4 regions of the Janthinobacterium amylolyticum genome follow, and region 2 is predicted to be linked to each of the others. Evidence: predicted binding sites of a transcription regulator. Region 2 holds the regulator's gene; each other region holds the start of a gene.

Region 1 (4,196 bases), on a different contig from region 2:
GGCCGGGTCAAGCCTGTGCCAAGCTTGAAGGAAGGGAACGTGCGGCTAAGTCAGCCGCAATAAATTCAGCCACATTTCTTGAAGATGACTTAGATAGTGGCCAGTAATTGCGCCGAAGCTTCGCTGGCGGCGGCCGCATCGGCCTTCAGCTTGGCGGCGGCCAGTTGCTTGGCGCGCGAGCGCGATGGCGGCAGCCGGCGCAGGGTTTTCAGCGCATCCGGATCCTTGATGCCGATGGTGCGCTGGTCTACCGTGATCAGGCCGATTTCATTGAAGGCGGACAGGGTGCGGCTGACCGTTTCCAGGGTCAGGCCCAGGTAGCTGCCGATTTCGTGGCGCGTCATGCGCAGGTTGAACAGCTTGCTGGAATAACCCATCTGTCCGAAACGCTCGGCCAGCGAGACGAGGAAGCGGGCCACGCGCGCTTCAGCGCTGAGGGCGCCCAGCATGCCGATCATGGCTTGCTCGCGCACCAGTTCGCGGCTCATCACGCCATACATCACATTTTCCAGTTCCAGGTGCACCCTGCCCAGCGCCGTCAACTTCTTGAAGGGCAGCAGGATCAGGTCGCAGTCGGACAGGGCCACCGCTTCGGATGAGTAATGGCGCGAATGGATGCCGTCGACGCCCAGCATGTCGCCCTTCATGGGAAAGCTCAGCACTTGCTCATTGCCGAATTCATCGATGAGCACGGTTTTCAGGAAGCCGGAATTGACGATATACAGGGTGTCGAAAGGCTGGCCGATGGTGTGCACGCGCTGGCCGGTCTTGAATTGCACATGCTGGAACAGCAGCTCGTCGGCGGCGATGGCGCAGGCGCTGGAGATATGCAGCAAGTCGCATACTTCCTTCAGGTTCGACCACAGCCGTCCTTGGCGCTGGCGTCCCGCTTCCATCGAAGGCGACGGGATTTGCGATGGCGTGGCGGGGCGGTTTTCAGGCGTTTGCGTGGACAGCATGTTCATCTCCTGGTGACAGGTAGTTCAGAGTTGAATGACGGGATGCGCGAGGGCTGCGGGCACGCTAGCAGGCTATCGGCGGCGCTCAGTCCTGGCAGGTAATGCTCAATTCGCTGAAGACTTGCTGTGTGATGAAGTAACTTCCCAGCAACTTGATAACTGGTTTCAGTATGCCAACAACCGTATGGAATTCATATCAGCAGTGGCTGAATATGGCAGTAGGAGCTGCGGTAGGTAGAGTAGGATTGTTCCTACAGTTGGCGCGTGGGGCACGCGCCGGCGGGTTCAGGTCTTGAAGGGGGAAAGCAGGCGGTGGGCAACGGCGTATTGCACCATTTCCGAAAGCGAACTCATGCCCATCTTTTGCATGATGCGCGTCTTGTGCGTGCTGACGGTTTTCACGCTCAGGTGCAGGTTGTTGGCGATTTCCGTGATCGACTTGCCGGCCACCAGCAGGGAAAAGACTTCGAATTCGCGGTCCGACAGCTGCTTGTGCAGCAGGCTCTCGTTCGGCATCATGATGTTGAGCACCAGCTGCTCGGCCACTTCGGCGCTGATGTAGGGGCGTCCCGACGCCACCTTGTGGATGGCGCCCACCAGCTGCGTGCCCGCGCTTTCCTTGGTCAGATAGCCTTGCGCGCCGGCACGGATGGCGCGCACCGCATATTGCTCTTCCTCGTGCATGGTGAGGATCAGGATGGCCAGCTTGGGCGCTTCGCTGCGGATTTGCCGGATCAGGTCGACGCCGCTGCGGCCCGGCATCGACAGGTCGAGCAGCAGCAGGTCGAAACCGCCCTGGCGTACATGGTTGAGCACTTCAAAGCCGTCGATGGCCTCGCCGACGATATCGATGTCCGGCGCGCCGTCGAGTATGCGCTTCAAGCCCTCGCGCATGATGGTGTGGTCGTCGGCAATCACAATACGTATCATAGGCGGGCAATCTGCAGGGCGGCCGTTGCCGGAGACCCCAATGTTAAGAAACGAGTAAGCTTGTCATATTAACTGAAAACGGCCGTCGATTTGCCTTTTTCTTAACAGTTGCCCCTTGTTGGCACCCTGTCGCCATCTGACACGCTATTGCGGCGCGGGTTCCTTGATCAGCCTGTGCACCAGCACGGGCAATTTCGAATGCGACAGCACTTTATTGGTCACGCTGCCCAGCAGCAGCTGGCCCCAGCCGCTGCGGCCATGCGAGCCCATGAAGATCAGGTCGCACTGCTGCAGCTGCGCCACTTCCACGATCTTCAGGGCCGGGCTGTCGGAAAACGCCGTCAGGCCCGTCGCTTCCAGGCCCCGCTTGGCGGCCGCGTCCAGGATCGGCTGCCAGTGGTCGGCGCCCGCCTTGCGCATGGCGATGCGGTATTCCTCTTCGCTGGGATAGCTGGGCGGAATGATTTCGATGTAGACGGGGTACTGGTATTCGGGCGCCACGTACACGGCCAGGATGTCGGCGTGCATCTGCTCGGCAAAGGCAACACCGGCACAGGCCGTCAAATTGGAGACGGCCGACCCGTCCGTGGCGATCAGAATTTTCTTATACATGGCAGCTCCTTCATCGGTGGATCGGCACGCGCAACGCCCCTTATTGTAGACGTGGCGACAGCATTGTATTCATGTAAAGACTTGATAATTATCAACACTCCTGCACCTTCAGTATAGACAACATTGGCAGAAAGACCGTGTTTTTGCCGCACAATACAATGCGGCGGCGCCGTTGCAAGGACTCCACGCGCGCAGGATTTCTTGCGCGAAGCGTGGTCTTGCCTGCAGGCCAATGGTAGTATTTCAAAATACAACAGTAGGAACACTTATTTCCTGGTGGAAAAGCTCTTGCAAGCCCGCTTTGCACCAGGAAGCGCGTTTTGAGATTTACCAACAGGGCGGCGCCCTGCTACACTCGCACCATCGCAGCGGTATTGCCTCAAATCATCTTAATCGAGAAATTGCGGGTATCAGTCTGTAAAACGCACAGTTCAGGCGGAATTTTGACAAATTATGGAGAAGCAGGGATATGACCAACGCCGCTGATGATTTCGATGCATTATTCGATGAAGTATCCGCGCAAAGCGCGGCCGCAGCCAAGCCGGCGCCTGTCGCCGCGCCCGCTCCCGCCGTGATCGCGGATGACGATTTTGACGCGCTGTTCGATTCCGTATCGGCCAGCGCCGCCGTGCCTGCACCGGCACCCGCCGCCGCACCCGCCGCCCCGGAAGCGGCGCCGGCGGCTGCCGCCGTAGCCGCCGACGCGGCTGACCCGGCCGATCCGGTCGACCAGTCCGACAAGCCGATGTTCGAGCGCCTGGGCGGCATCGTGCGCCTGCTGCACGATTCGCTGCGCGAACTGGGCTACGACAAGGCCCTGACGGAAGCGTCGTCGCAGATCGTCGACGCCCAGGACCGCCTGGAATATGTTGCCACCTTGACCGAGCAGGCCGCCAACAAGGTCCTGAACACGCTCGACGAAGGCATGCCGGCACAGGACGTGCTGTCGAAGAAGGCCAAGGACATGGACAGCCGCTGGACGGCCCTGTTCGACGGCAAGCTGAGCCTGGAAGAATTCAAGGCCTTGGCCGGCGACTCGCGCCAGTTCGCGCAAGCCGTGACGGAGGCAACGGAAGCGGAAAAAGCACGCTTGCTGGAAATCATGATGGCCCAGGACTTCCAGGACATCACGGGACAGCTGATCAAAAAAGTGGTCAATATCACCAAGACGGTGGAAAACGAGCTGGCCCAGCTGCTGCGCGACAACGCGCCGGCCGAAGTGCGCGAAAAACTCGCGCAGAAGCAGGATGCGCCGCTGATGCAGGGCCCGTCCGTGCCGTCGGTGGCGCTGGACCAGGATAATGTGGATGACCTTCTTGCGGATTTGGGATTCTAATGGACGATATGCTCAAGGATTTCGTCGTCGAGGCGATGGATCTTGCGGTTAATGTTGAAGAGCACTTATTGCGTCTCGAACGCGATCCGGATAACAAGGAAACACTGAATGCCGTGTTTCGTTCTTTTCACACCATCAAGGGCGGTGCCGGCTTCATGGGCCTGCCTGCGCTGGTGGCAGCCTGCCATCTGACGGAAAACCTGTTCGATGCCTTGCGCACGGGCGCCGCGCCCGTCACCCCGATCGCCATCGAGGCGGCGCTGCAAGCGTCCGGCTTTGTTGCCGACCAGCTTACGGAACTGGCTAACGGTTCCGCTCCGGAAAGCTTGCCGGCCATGCCGGAAGAGCTGGAACATATC
Region 2 (4,196 bases):
GCGTGATGCTCTGGTCGCCCTGGGAAAAGGCCGTGAACAGCTGGGCCTGCTGCTGTTCCGTCATGCCGATGCCCGTGTCGCGCACCTCGAAGCGCAGCCAGGCCCGCTCGTTCTTGCTTTCCGCCACGCTGACGGCCACCACCACTTCGCCGCTTTCCGTAAATTTGATGGCGTTGCCGGCCAGGTTGACGAGGATTTGCTGCAGGCGCTGGGCGTCGCCGACGAGGCGGCGCGGCACCTCCGGTTCGACCGCGATGGCCAGTTCCAGTTCCTTTTCGCCCGCATTCATGGTCATCGTCGTGGCCAGGGTGTTCATGACTTCATCGAGGTCGAACTCGACGGGCGACAAGTCCATGCGGCGCGCTTCGATCTTGGAAAAATCCAGCACGTCGTTGAGGATGCCCAGCAGCGACTGGCCCGCCACGCGCACCATGGTCAGGTACTTGCGCTGCTCGGTGTCGAGCTTGGTATTGCCCAGCAAATACACCATGCCCAGCACGGCATTCAAGGGCGTGCGGATTTCATGGCTCATGTTGGCGACAAAATCGCTTTTCGCGCGGTTGGCCGCCTCGGCGCGGTCGCGCTCCCGCTCCAGTTCGCTGGCGCGCGCCTCGATCTCCTGCTGCAGCCGGTCGCGTTCGCTCATCAGGCCGTTGAACGCTTCCGTCAGCTCGCCGATTTCATCGCGCTGCTGTACCGGCACGGGCGTAAAGCGGCTGCCGGAGCGGCGCAGCGACAGCAGGGTGTCGCGCAGGCGCACCAGCGGCGACAGCAGGCGCACCGTGACCCAGGCCAGCACGGCGGCGGCCAGCAGCGAGGCGCCGATACTCCACAGCACCAGCCGGTACAGCACGCCATTGAAGGGCTCGAACGCATCGGCCACGGGCAGCGAGGCGGCCAGCAGCCAGTTGACGGACTTCAATCGCTTGAAGCTGTTGACGGCCGTCACGCCGCGGCTGTTGGTGCTGACCATGCTGCCCTCGCCATCTTCCTTCAGCAGCTGCGTCGTGACGGGGTTGGCGTTGGGCGCGCGCGGCTGCAGCAGCCGGCTGGCATCGGGGTACAGCACATAGCGCGGCACGGCTTCGCGCGTGAGGATGAAGTAATAGCCGCTCTTGCCCACCTTGGCCGTGCGCAAATGGCCCAGCATATTGTCCTTGTACAGGCGCAGCACGCCGATGACGATGCCGGCCACCTCGCCGTTGCTGTCCAGCACGGGCGCCACCATCTGCACGATGGGCAGATGGCTGGTCTTGCCCAGCATCGGTTCCGTGATCATCGCCTGTTTCGTGCGCATCACCGTCTGGAAGTAGGCGCGGTCGGCCACGTCGACACCGTTACGCCCTGGCACTTCGGGCACGTTGGCCACCACCTTGCCCTGCGTGTCGAGCACCAGTACATCGTCGAACAGGGCCAGCATGGCGCGCTGCTTGTAGTACTCGCGCAACTGGGCGGTGTCGGCCATCAGGGACGCAGGCTGGTGGCGCGCGGTCTGGGTGATGATGTCGAGCAGCATGGCCAGCTTGTCGTCGAGCTCGTCTGCGGTGCGCTCGATCAGGGCCGTTTGCTGGCTCAGCAGGACTTGCGTGAAATCGTCGCGCATGTGTTTCACCTGCACCATGGTAACTACGGCGATCATGGCGATCGACGTCAAACTGGTGGCCAGCGCGACTTTTGCTTTAATGCCGAGAGGCTTCATGATTTCCTTTTCAGTCCCAGAGGACAGGCGGCAGATAATGCTGTCAGGAATTTTCCTATCAATACGTTAACTTGGCAAGCACGGCTCGTCGAATTCCACGCCCCGGCGCAGGCTTTTGTGGATGTTGCCATAAAATTAAATGCCGAACGTCGTTTATTCAGTGAAATTACGGGGAATTAGGGTGAAATTGGCGTGAAATTGGCACATGGCAACGCACTATGCAGTAAACTTGTTGTTGCATTTTTCTAAAAGGGTCTGACATGACAGAAGCGCTACTCTCTCCAGCCTTGCCCACCGTGAACGTGGAAGCGTTGCGTGCGCGCTGCTCGACGTGCAGCATGCATCAATTGTGCCTGCCGATGGGCCTCGATGTGGGTGACATGGACAGGCTGGACCAGATTATCGGCCGCCGCCGCAAGGTCGTGCGCGGCGCCTCGCTGTTCCGCATCGGCGACTCGTTCCAGAACCTGTACGCGATCCGCCTGGGCCACTTCAAGACGTACCAGATCAATCCTGGCGGCGAAGAGCAGGTGACGGGTTTCCAGATGGCGGGCGAACTGCTGGGCATGGACGCCATCAGCGCCGACCGCCACCACTGCAATGCCGTGGCGCTGGAAGACAGCGAAGTATGTGAAATTCCGTTTTCCAGCCTGGAACAATTGCTGGGCAATATGCCTACCCTGCTGCGCCATTTCCACCGCATGATGAGCCAGGAAATCACGCGCGAGCAAAGCGTGATGCTGTTGCTGGGCAATATGCAGGCGACGCAGCGTTTTGCCGCCTTCATCGTCAACCTGGCGTCGCGCTACGAGGCGCGTGGCTATTCGGGCAGCAATTTCCAGCTGCGCATGTCGCGCGAGGAAATCGGCAACTACCTGGGCCTGACCATCGAGAGCGTCAGCCGTTTATTGTCGAAGTTCAAGAAGGAAGGCTGGCTGCGCGTGTCGAACCGCGAGATCGAGATCTTGCAGCCGGCCAAACTGAAGGCCATCACGGCCGGTACGGACGTCTGCAAATAAGGCTTATAACTCTTCATCCGCATGCAGCGCGATGCTGCGTTGCGCTGGCCAGGTCCAGATACCGGACAGGCGCCACTCGCGCGTCGTGTTTTCCACCAGCACCTGCCAGCGGCTGCGCTCGAGCATCGGCAGCGCCACGGAAAAATTGCCGGCCGCATCGGGCTGCACCAGCAGCTTGATGTCTTTTTCCGGCAGGGTCGCATGCGCCAGGTGCAGCTGCAACGGTGCCTGGTAGGCCTTGCCGAAGCTGTGCACGGAACCCGTCAGGCGCGCCTGCGCCACGTCATACGCGAGGCTGGTATCCATGGCCAGGTTGCTGGCGGCCGTATCGCGCCGCAAGTCCTGGTTGATGGCCTTGCCCTGCTTGTAGTAGTCGCCCACCACCAGCGCGTCGGGCTGCGTAAATGCGATGTAGCCCATGAAGCTGCCGACGACGACGGACAGGCCGGGGCCGATCATCAGCAGCCATGGCCAGCGGTGCTTGTACCACGGTGCAACGGGGGCTTGCAGTTTCAGACTGTCGGACATGTTGTTCTCCTTGGGGCCAGACCCTTTGGCTTTGACCCCAGCTTTTGCTTCTGGGTTGAAAATACAGTAAACCTGCCGCAGGTTTGATGCTGCCCCTACGGCGAAATACCGGGGTCGGACCCAGGGGATCCGACCCCGGATCAACATCACCGCGGCACGATGAACACGGCGCTTTCACGCACATGCAGCGACGGGTCGTCCAGCGATTGCAGCTCGATGGTGATCTTGTTCGAGCCCTTCTCGCCCACGCCGTGCGGCATGCGCAGGCGGATCGGCCAGCCCAGCGTTTCCGTCGGCTGCAAGGTCACTTCTTCGCGCGTCAGCAAGGTCAGGCCCGGCAAGCCGGCCACGCTGATCTTGAAATGCTGGCTTTGCTCGGAGGTGTTCATGATCTGCAGGCGGTAGACGTTTTCGATCATGCCGTCTTCCACTTCGCGTCCCATGGAACCGCGGTCGCGGATGACATCCATCTTCAATGGCGTGCGCAGGGCCAGCGAGGTACACACGGCGATGATGATCAGCGCCAGGATGGACGTGTAGATCAGCACGCGCGGGCGCATGGCGCGCTGGCGGATCTGCTGCGAATTGAAGTTGTTTTCCATCGCATGGTCGGTGCTGTAGCGTATCAGGCCACGCGGCCGCTCGACCTTGTCCATCACGCTGTTGCAGGCATCGACGCAGGCGGCGCAGCCGATGCATTCATACTGCAGGCCATTGCGGATATCGATGCCGGTCGGACACACCTGCACGCACAAGGTACAGTCGATGCAGTCGCCCAGCTTGGCGTTGTTGCCGGCCTTCTTGCTCATGGCGCCGCGTGGTTCGCCGCGCTTGGCGTCGTAGGTGATGATCAGGGTGTCCTGGTCGAACATGGCGCTCTGGAAGCGCGCATACGGGCACATGTATTTGCACACCTGCTCGCGCAGCCAGCCAGCGTTGCCGTAGGTTGC
Region 3 (4,196 bases), on a different contig from region 2:
GCGGCGCCAGGCGGCGCATGGCCAGCAGCATGCGGCCCGCTTCCAGCGCGCCACGGCGCAGTCCGGCAAACGGCTCGACGGCCGTCAGGGCGATCAGCAGGGCCAGGGCCGCCAGCGGCAGGTCCAGCGCCTGCTGCTGCACCAGCGCGGCCACGGCCAGCAGCACGCCGGCCAGGGTCACGCTGCCGGCCACGCCATATGCGGCGCCGGCGGAAGTTTCCAGGCGCTGCAAGGCAAGGTCGGCCTGCGCCAGCGACTGGTCGATCCGGGCCAGCGCGGCGCATTGGGCGTCGATGCGCCCGGCCATCACCAGGTCGGTCTGGCCCGCCACCAGGTCGATGCTGCCCGAGCGCAGCTTTTCAATGGCGCGCGAGCGTACGATGGCGGGACGGCGCGCACGCCGCGCCACGATCCAGCTGATGCCGCCGCCGGCGGCCAGCAGCCACACGGCCATGCCCACGCCCAGCTGCCACTGCATGACGCCCAGCGCCACGCCCGCCAGCAAGGCGGCGCACAGGGCCGTGAAGGCGGGCACCAGCAGGCGCAGGTACAGCGATTCAAGCGCGTCGATATCGGCCGTCAGGCGGAACAGCAGTTTGGCGGGCTGGCGCAGCAAACGGCTGGCCGCTTCCGGGCGCGACCAGCCACGGAACAGCTGCACGCGGATGCTGGCCAGCGCGGCAAACGTGGCGTCATGCGTGACCAGCCGTTCCGCATAGCGCGACCCCGTGCGGCCGATGGCCAGCAAACGGATGCCGGCCGATGGGCCGAAGACATCAAACACGATGGCCGTCGAAGCGTGCAGGCCGGCAACAGAGGTGGCCGTGATGAACCAGCCGGACAGTCCCAGCAAGGCCATGCCGGCCAGCACCGTCAGGGCGGCCAGCATGGCGCCGCCGATCAGCTTGCCCGGCTGGGCCAGCAGCAACTGCCGCAGCACAGGGTTCAAGGCGAGCGAAGTGTTCATGCGCGCACCGCCGCTTCTTCCTGATGACTCGGCCGGGCATCGACCAGCAGCGTGCGCTGCAGGCGGCTGGCCAGCACGGGGTCATGCGTGGCAACAAGCATCGTCTTGCCCCTGGCCAGGGCCAGCAGGGCATCCGTGACGCGCGCCGCCGTTTCACTGTCCAGGTGGGCCGTCGGCTCATCGACCAGCAGCAAGTCCGCGTGCGGATGCAGTGCCACGCGGGCCAGCGCCAGGCGCACGGCTTCGCCACCGGACAGGCCCTGGCCGCCATCGCTGAGCATGACGGCCGGCTGCGCCTGTGCCACGGCAGCCAGGTCGGCCAGGTGCAGCGCCTGCGTCACTTGCGCGGCGGTGGCGCCTGTGCGGCCCAGGGTCACGTTCTGGCTGACGGAGGCGGCAAACACGTGCGGACGCTGGCCCATCCAGGCCATGCGCTGGCGCAAGGTGTTGACCGTGCTGTCGTTCAGACGCACGCCGCCGATGCGGATGTCGCCGCCGCTGGCGGGCAGCAGCCCGGCCAGCAGCGACAGCAAGGTAGTCTTGCCCGCGCCGCTGGCGCCCAGCAGGGCCACGTGCTCGCCGGGGCCTACCGTCAAGTCGAAACCGTCGAACACGGGCGCTTCGCCGGGATGGGCAAAACGCAGTTGCCGGATATCGACGGCGGGCGCCGCCGCCTGGGCCATGGCGGCGGGGGACACGGCGGCGGCCGCCACTTCGGCGCCAGGCAAGGGCACGCCGCCGTCGGCCAGGTCGTGCAGGCCGGCAAGACCCGCTTCGCCGGCCGCCTTGTCGTGCCAGACGGCGGCCAGTTCGCGCAGCGGCTCGAAGAACGCGGGCGCCAGCAGCAGGATGAACAAGCCCTGCCCCAGGCTCAGCGCGCGGCCCCAGGTGCCGAAATGGATGCTGCCCAGCAGGGAAAAGCCGATGAAGGCCGCCACCATGGCGACACCGAGCGCGGAAAACAGTTCCAGCACGGCGGATGACAGAAAGGCGATGCGCAGCACCACCATCGTGCGGCGGCGCACGGATTGCGACGAGGCATCCAGGCGTTCGGCGGTGGCGTCGACGGCGTCCAGCGCGCGCAGGGTGGCCAGGCCGCGCAGGCGGTCCAGCAGGAAGGCATTCATGCCGCCCATTTCCACCATCTGCGCGCGGCTGGCCGCCTGCGCACCCATGCCGACGAGGGCCATGAAGACGGGAATCAGGGGGGCGGCGATGAACAGGATCAGGGCGGCGATCCACGACAGGGGCGCCACCACGGCGAGGATCACCAGCGGCACGATCAGCACTTTCCAGCGCGCCGGCTTGTAGCGCACCAGGTAGGGCACGATGGCCTCGGCCTGCTCGGCCATGACGCTGGCCGCCTGGCCCGACTGGGCGCGCTGGCGGTCCAGCGGCGAACGGCGCGCCAGCGCCTGCGCCACTTGGGCCCGCAAGGTGGACAAGTGCGCGCGCGCCGCCGCATACATGCGCCGTGCGCCCCACGCTTCGCACACGGCGCGCAGCACGCCCAGCAGCAGCACGCCGGCCGCCGGCACCAGCGCGGCACGCCAGCCGGCGCCGCCCTGCATGGCTTGCACGGCCCAGGCCAGCAAGGCCGCTTGCGGCAGCCACAGCAAGGCGGCGCCCCCTTGCACCAGGCTGGCAACACGGGGAAGGAGAAAGCGGGGCAAGGACAATGGCGTGATATGCATCTGTATACTTTTTGAGTTTTCAGAGATTTCTGTAAATTCGATATTTTGTATAATACTGCGAAACATGACATATATCAATTGACCCCGCCAGTATGCCGTGAAAAAATTCAAATACTTATGAAAACTCAACACATCCAAATGACGCCGCTGATCCTGACCTTCGTCAGCCACTTTGGCGAGATGGGCAGCCGCTGGGGCTTCAACCGCACGGTGGGACAGGTCTACGCCCTGTTGTTTGTTGCCGAGCACCCGCTGCATGCGGACGAAATCGCGGAGCACCTGAGTTTTTCGCGCTCGAACGTGAGCATCGGCCTGAAGGAATTGCAAGGCTGGGGCCTGATCCGCCAGTCGCGCATTCCGGGCGACCGGCGCGAGTATTTTTCCTCGCTGGGCGATGTGTGGCAAATCTTCCGCGTGGTGGCCGCCGAGCGCCGCCGCCGCGAAGTGGCGCCCACGCTGACGGTGCTGCGCGAATCACTGCTGGCGCCGGCCACGGAACCGGTGGATCAATACGCGCAGGAACGCATGCGTGAAATGTATGAACTGGTCGACCTGGCCAATACCTGGTTCGACGACTTGCAGCGCCTGTCGCCCGAATCGATGGCGCAGCTGATGAAGATGGGCGCCAAGGTGCAGAAACTGCTCAATGCCAAGGACCGCCTGTTTGGCGTCAGCAACAACCCCGACTAAGCTTCCCTTCCTTCCGCTCCCCTGCGTGCGCGGCCGGCATACACCGTCCAGCACGCCCCTCCCGCCCCGCCATACACCGCGCCATAGCAGGCTGTGCATAGTCGCGCTCGATATTATCAATATTACCAATAGTATTATTTAAATTGTATTAGTTTACATCAAGAGTAAGCTTGCATATGCGTACTCACGCACAGGCAGCCGGGCGACGGGATGACCTCCTCGACAGGAAGGAGCGCGCCCTGGGACGGTGAAGGACTGCACTATAAAAAGGGGATTTTCATGAAAAGCATAACAAGCATTGCCACACGGGCATCCATGCTGGCCGCCGTGACGCTCATGGCTGGTGCGGCGCAGGCCGCCACATGGGTGGACGTGGGACCGGCCAGCGGTTTCATCATCGACGGCAGCGCCGTGACCTATACCCCGTCACCGGCGCTGATGGTGAAATACTATGACGGCAATCTCACGCCGCAAAGTCCCACCGACATCCAGGGCTATATCAATGATGCCTTCGGCACCAGCCTGGGCGCGGCCGTCTCCTATTGCGACAGCGCCACCTCGGGCTGCACGGCAGGCAGCTCGGCGGCGGCAGGCGGCGGCGTCAATTCCTTCACCAGCGCGGCCGCCTACGATTACCTGGCCATCCACTTCGGCCAGGGCGAGCTGGTCTTCCACTGGGCCGCGCCGCTGGCCGCCGGCAGCACCTTCACGGTGGCGGGCTTGCCCAAGGACCTGAGCAATTACCGCGCCTATGTTTCCGCGATTCCCGAACCGGAAACCTATGCCATGCTGCTCGCCGGCCTCGGCGTGCTGGGCTGGATGGCGCGCCGCCGCCAGGCAAAGTA
Region 4 (4,196 bases), on a different contig from region 2:
GCCGTTCACGCCCAGGGTGGAAAAGTGATTGCGCAGGGTGCCCAGGTAGCGTTTCGTGTACGGGAACAGGCCTTGCTGCATCAGCTCCTCGATGGTGCGGCGCTTGATTTCCAGGCTGGTCTTGCCCAGTTCCAGCAGACGGTCCAGGTCCGCCAGCAAGGCTGCTTCGTCACCGCGCCACAAATGGCCCAGGCGCGCGCAGTTGATGGTCACCACGCCCAGGGAACCCGTCTGCTCGGCGGAACCGAACAGGCCATTGCCGCGTTTCAGCAGTTCGCGCAAGTCCAGCTGCAAGCGGCAGCACATGGAGCGGATCATGTTCGGCTTGAGTTCCGAATTGATGAAGTTCTGGAAGTAGGGCAGGCCGTAGCGGGCCGTCATTTCGAACAGGCGCTGCGCGTTGTCGCTATGCCAGTCGAAATCCTCGGTGATGTTGTAGGTGGGGATGGGGAAAGTGAAGACCCGGCCCTTGGCGTCGCCCGCCATCATGATCTCGATGTAGGCGCGGTTGATCATGTCCATTTCCGCCTGCAGCTCGCCATAGCTGAAGTTCATTTCCTGGCCGGCGATGACGGGAATCTGCTCGCGCAGGTCGTCCGGGCAGACCCAGTCGAACGTCAGGTTGGTGAACGGCGTCTGCGTACCCCAGCGCGACGGCACGTTGAGGTTGAAGATCAGCTCCTGCATGTATTGGCGCACGTCTTCGTAGCGCAGGCCGTCCTTGCGGATGAACGGCGCCATATAGGTGTCGAAGGAGCTGAACGCCTGCGCGCCGGCCCACTCGTTTTGCAGGGTGCCGAGAAAATTGACGATCTGGCCAATGGCGCTCGACATGTGCTTCGGCGGGCCGGACTCGATCTTGCCCGGCACGCCGTTCAAGCCTTCATGCAGCAGGGTGCGCAGCGACCAGCCGGCGCAATAGCCGGCCAGCATGTCGAGGTCGTGGATGTGCAGGGCTGCCTCGCGGTGCGCGGCGCCCACGTCGGGCGGATATACCTGGTCCAGCCAGTAGTTGGCGATCACCTTGCCCGACACATTGAGTATCAGGCCGCCCAGCGAATAACCCTGGTTGGCGTTGGCGTTGACACGCCAGTCGCGCCGTTCCAGGTATTCATTGATGGACGCGGCGACATCGACCTGGCCGCGTGATGGAAGAACTGCATTCGTCGTCATGAAACCTCCAATAAACACAACATGCGGTGTTTTTATGGAGATTAATCACTAAATATAGTGGCGTCAAAGGGCGCGTGCGATTGCCTGGCGAATCCTTGACCCAGGTGAAAAAAACGCCTCAGCGGTTTTTTTTCACGCCCGCCTGGCGCAGGATCAGCCACGTGGCGCCGCACCAGGCGCTGCCGCAGATGGCGATGCTGATGATGGAGGCGGGCAGCACGTGCGTCCAGATTTCCAGCGCCGAGTAGGTGCTCCAGCTGGCCACGCGCGCGTCGAAGGTGACGTAATTGGCCAGCTGCCAGTAGACGGCCAGCAGGCCGGTACAGATGGCTGCCTGGCGTGCCACGGGCATGGCGCGGCGGGCGAAGACGGCTTGCAGGAACAGCAGCAGCATGCCGGCCCAGGCGCCCAGCGCCTCTGGCGAGAGGATGTTCAGCGCCTCGGCGTCATAACCGTCGGCGGGCGAGGCCCACTGGATTTGCAGTACGGTGAGAAACAGGGTCAGCAGGAAAATGAGCAGCGGTTTGCGGGGCATGGCGGTCGTGGGAACAGGGTCGAGGTGGGCATTTTACAGCCAGGTCAAGCAAGTTGAACACGCGCCAGTCATGCATGCATTCCTTCACCTGCGTCAAGGACTGCGCTGCCAGCGCGGGGCTATAGTCTGCACCCTGAGCCGACACAGGAATGTGAACATCATGATGCTTGAATCAACCACCGCCACCCGCGTGGCCGGACCGCTGGAACTGGTCTGTCCCGCCGGCAGCCTGCCTGCCCTGAAAGCGGCCGTCGACAATGGCGCCGACACCGTTTACCTGGGCTTTCGCGACGCTACCAATGCGCGCAATTTCGCCGGCCTCAATTTCGATGAAAAGGCCATCGCCGAGGGCGTGCGCTACGCCCACCAGTATGGCCGCAAGGTGCTGCTGGCGCTGAACACCTATCCGCAGCCGCACAACTGGGCCGTGTGGCGCAGCGCCATCGACCGCGCCGCGCTGGCGGGCATCGACGCCATGATCGTCGCCGACCCGGGCCTGATGGCCTACGCCAGCGAGCACCATCCGCAACTGCGCCTGCATTTGTCCGTGCAGGGCTCGGCCACGAACTACGAAGCCATCAATTTTTACCATGAACACTTCGGCATCGCCCGCGCCGTGCTGCCGCGTGTGCTGTCCATGGCACAGGTCGAGCAGCTGATCAGCAAGACGGAAGTCGAGATCGAGGTCTTCGGCTTCGGCAGCCTGTGCGTGATGGTCGAGGGGCGCTGCGCGCTGTCGTCGTATGCGACGGGTGAGGCGCCGAACACGCACGGCGTGTGCTCGCCGGCGAAAGCCGTGCGCTGGCTGGAAACGCCGCAAGGCCTGGAGTCGCGCCTGAACGGCGTGCTGATCGACCGCTACGCGCCGGGCGAAAACGCCAGCTATCCCACCCTGTGCAAGGGGCGTTTCGAAGTCAACGACGAAGAGTATTACGCCATCGAGGAACCGGCCAGCTTGAATACCCTGGCGCTGCTGCCACAGCTGATCGCCATGGGCGTACGCGCCGTGAAGATCGAAGGACGCCAGCGCAGCCCCGCCTACGTGGCGCAGGTGACGCGCGTGTGGCGCGAAGCAATCGACGCCTGCCGCGAAGGCAATGCGCGCTACGCAGTCAGGCCGGGCTGGATGGCGGCCATGGACAAGCTGGCCGAAGGACAGCAGCACACATTGGGCGCCTACCATCGCTCCTGGAAATAGCAAAACCTGCGGCGCGTCGCGAGGCGCGCCTGCGATGCTCACCGCCTCGGCGGCGCCGTGCTATGCCACGGTTGCGCTTCTCGACCACGCCGCGAGCCGTTCGCAACGGCTTTGCAGCTTAAAAAATACTGGAAAAGGCATGCTGAAACTATCTTTGGGTCCCTTGCTGTACTACTGGCCGCGCGGGACCGTCTTCGAGTTTTACCAGCAGATGGCCACGTCGGCCGTCGATATCGTCTACCTGGGTGAGACCGTGTGCTCGCGACGGCACGAACTGCGCCTGGGCGACTGGCTCGATATCGCCGACATGCTGACGGCCAGCGGCAAGGAAGTGGTGCTGTCGACGCAGGCGCTGATCGAGGCGGGCGCCGAACTGGCGACCCTGCGCCGTATCACGGCCAATGGCCGCTATTGCGTCGAGGCGAACGACATGGGCGCCGTGCATTGCATGGAAAAGGGTGCGCCCTTCGTCGCCGGTCCGCATTTGAACCTGTTCAATGGCCCCAGCCTGCAACTGATGGCGCGCCTGGGTGCGCGGCGCTGGGTGATGCCGCTGGAAATGGGCCAGGCGGCGCTGGCCGAAATGCAGCGCCAGAAACCGCAGGGGCTGGAGACGGAAGTCTTTGCCTACGGCCGCATGCCGCTGGCGTTTTCCGCGCGCTGCTTCACGGCGCGCAACCGCAATCTGCCGAAGGACGATTGCGGCTACAGCTGCCTGGAAGAGCCGGACGGCTTGCTGCTGCGCACGCGCGATGAAGTGCCGTTCCTGGTACTCAATGGCACGCAGACGCAGTCCGCGCTGGTCTACAACCTGGTGCGCGAACTCGACGCCATGCGCGACATGGGCGTGGCCGTGGCGCGCATCAGCCCGCAGGCGATGAACACGGAAAAAATCATCGCCATCTTTGACCGCGCGCGGCGCGGCCAGGTCAGCGGCATCGGCGCCCAGGCGCAGCTGGCCGCCTGCCAGCCGGCCGGCGCCTGCGATGGCTATTGGTATGGCCAGCCCGGCATGGAACAGCACACCGCCCATTGAGCGTATCGAAAGGATGATCATGCAAGACCAACTGGAAAGACTGCCCGTCCCGGCCCCGGTGCCGGTTTCCGCTACCCACGGCTCTTGCAAGGCGGGGCCGTCGTACCGCCTGCCGGAACCGCTGGCCGATCTGCTGTCCAAGCTGCCGCCGTATCCCGCGTCCTGGCTGTTCGTGCAGGGATTGAACCGGCTGCTGGCGCCGCAGCTGCCCGACGACGTGCGGCGCAGCCTGGAAGGGCGCAGCCTGCGCTTGC

What was found. Region 2 encodes FNR, which switches genes on or off when oxygen is low (the NO sensors DNR and NnrR bind a similar motif). Its sites were predicted from a motif close to TTGATNNNNATCAA; they were not measured.
Region 1: ACQ4WR_RS17210 (universal stress protein) is a predicted target of FNR. The motif match lies at 2,583-2,596, and genes of this name have one in related genera.
Region 3: cydD (thiol reductant ABC exporter subunit CydD) is a predicted target of FNR. The motif match lies at 2,726-2,739, and genes of this name have one in related genera.
Region 4: ubiU (ubiquinone anaerobic biosynthesis protein UbiU) is a predicted target of FNR. The motif match lies at 1,792-1,805, and genes of this name have one in related genera.

Annotation. Positions count from the first base shown of each region.
Region 1 covers NZ_JBNYXL010000007.1:333,945-338,140, forward strand. Annotated here, with positions in the region: gene ACQ4WR_RS17200 (Crp/Fnr family transcriptional regulator) at 90-896, opposite strand; gene ACQ4WR_RS17205 (response regulator) at 1,245-1,889, opposite strand; gene ACQ4WR_RS17210 (universal stress protein) at 2,034-2,501, opposite strand; gene ACQ4WR_RS17215 (protein phosphatase CheZ) at 2,971-3,837, shown strand; gene ACQ4WR_RS17220 (chemotaxis protein CheA) at 3,837-4,196, shown strand, end outside.
Region 2 covers NZ_JBNYXL010000005.1:394,134-398,329, forward strand. Annotated here, with positions in the region: gene ACQ4WR_RS13275 (HAMP domain-containing sensor histidine kinase) at 1-1,699, opposite strand, end outside; gene fnr (fumarate/nitrate reduction transcriptional regulator Fnr) at 1,960-2,718, shown strand; gene ACQ4WR_RS13285 (FixH family protein) at 2,722-3,246, opposite strand; gene ccoG (cytochrome c oxidase accessory protein CcoG) at 3,393-4,196, opposite strand, start outside.
Region 3 covers NZ_JBNYXL010000004.1:166,089-170,284, forward strand. Annotated here, with positions in the region: gene ACQ4WR_RS10020 (amino acid ABC transporter ATP-binding/permease protein) at 1-967, opposite strand, end outside; gene cydD (thiol reductant ABC exporter subunit CydD) at 964-2,661, opposite strand; gene ACQ4WR_RS10030 (GbsR/MarR family transcriptional regulator) at 2,779-3,351, shown strand; gene ACQ4WR_RS10035 (PEP-CTERM sorting domain-containing protein) at 3,631-4,196, shown strand, end outside.
Region 4 covers NZ_JBNYXL010000004.1:334,310-338,505, reverse strand. Annotated here, with positions in the region: gene ACQ4WR_RS10830 (ribonucleoside triphosphate reductase) at 1-1,173, opposite strand, end outside; gene ACQ4WR_RS10825 (hypothetical protein) at 1,292-1,708, opposite strand; gene ubiU (ubiquinone anaerobic biosynthesis protein UbiU) at 1,869-2,906, shown strand; gene ubiV (ubiquinone anaerobic biosynthesis protein UbiV) at 3,046-3,942, shown strand; gene ubiT (ubiquinone anaerobic biosynthesis accessory factor UbiT) at 3,962-4,196, shown strand, end outside.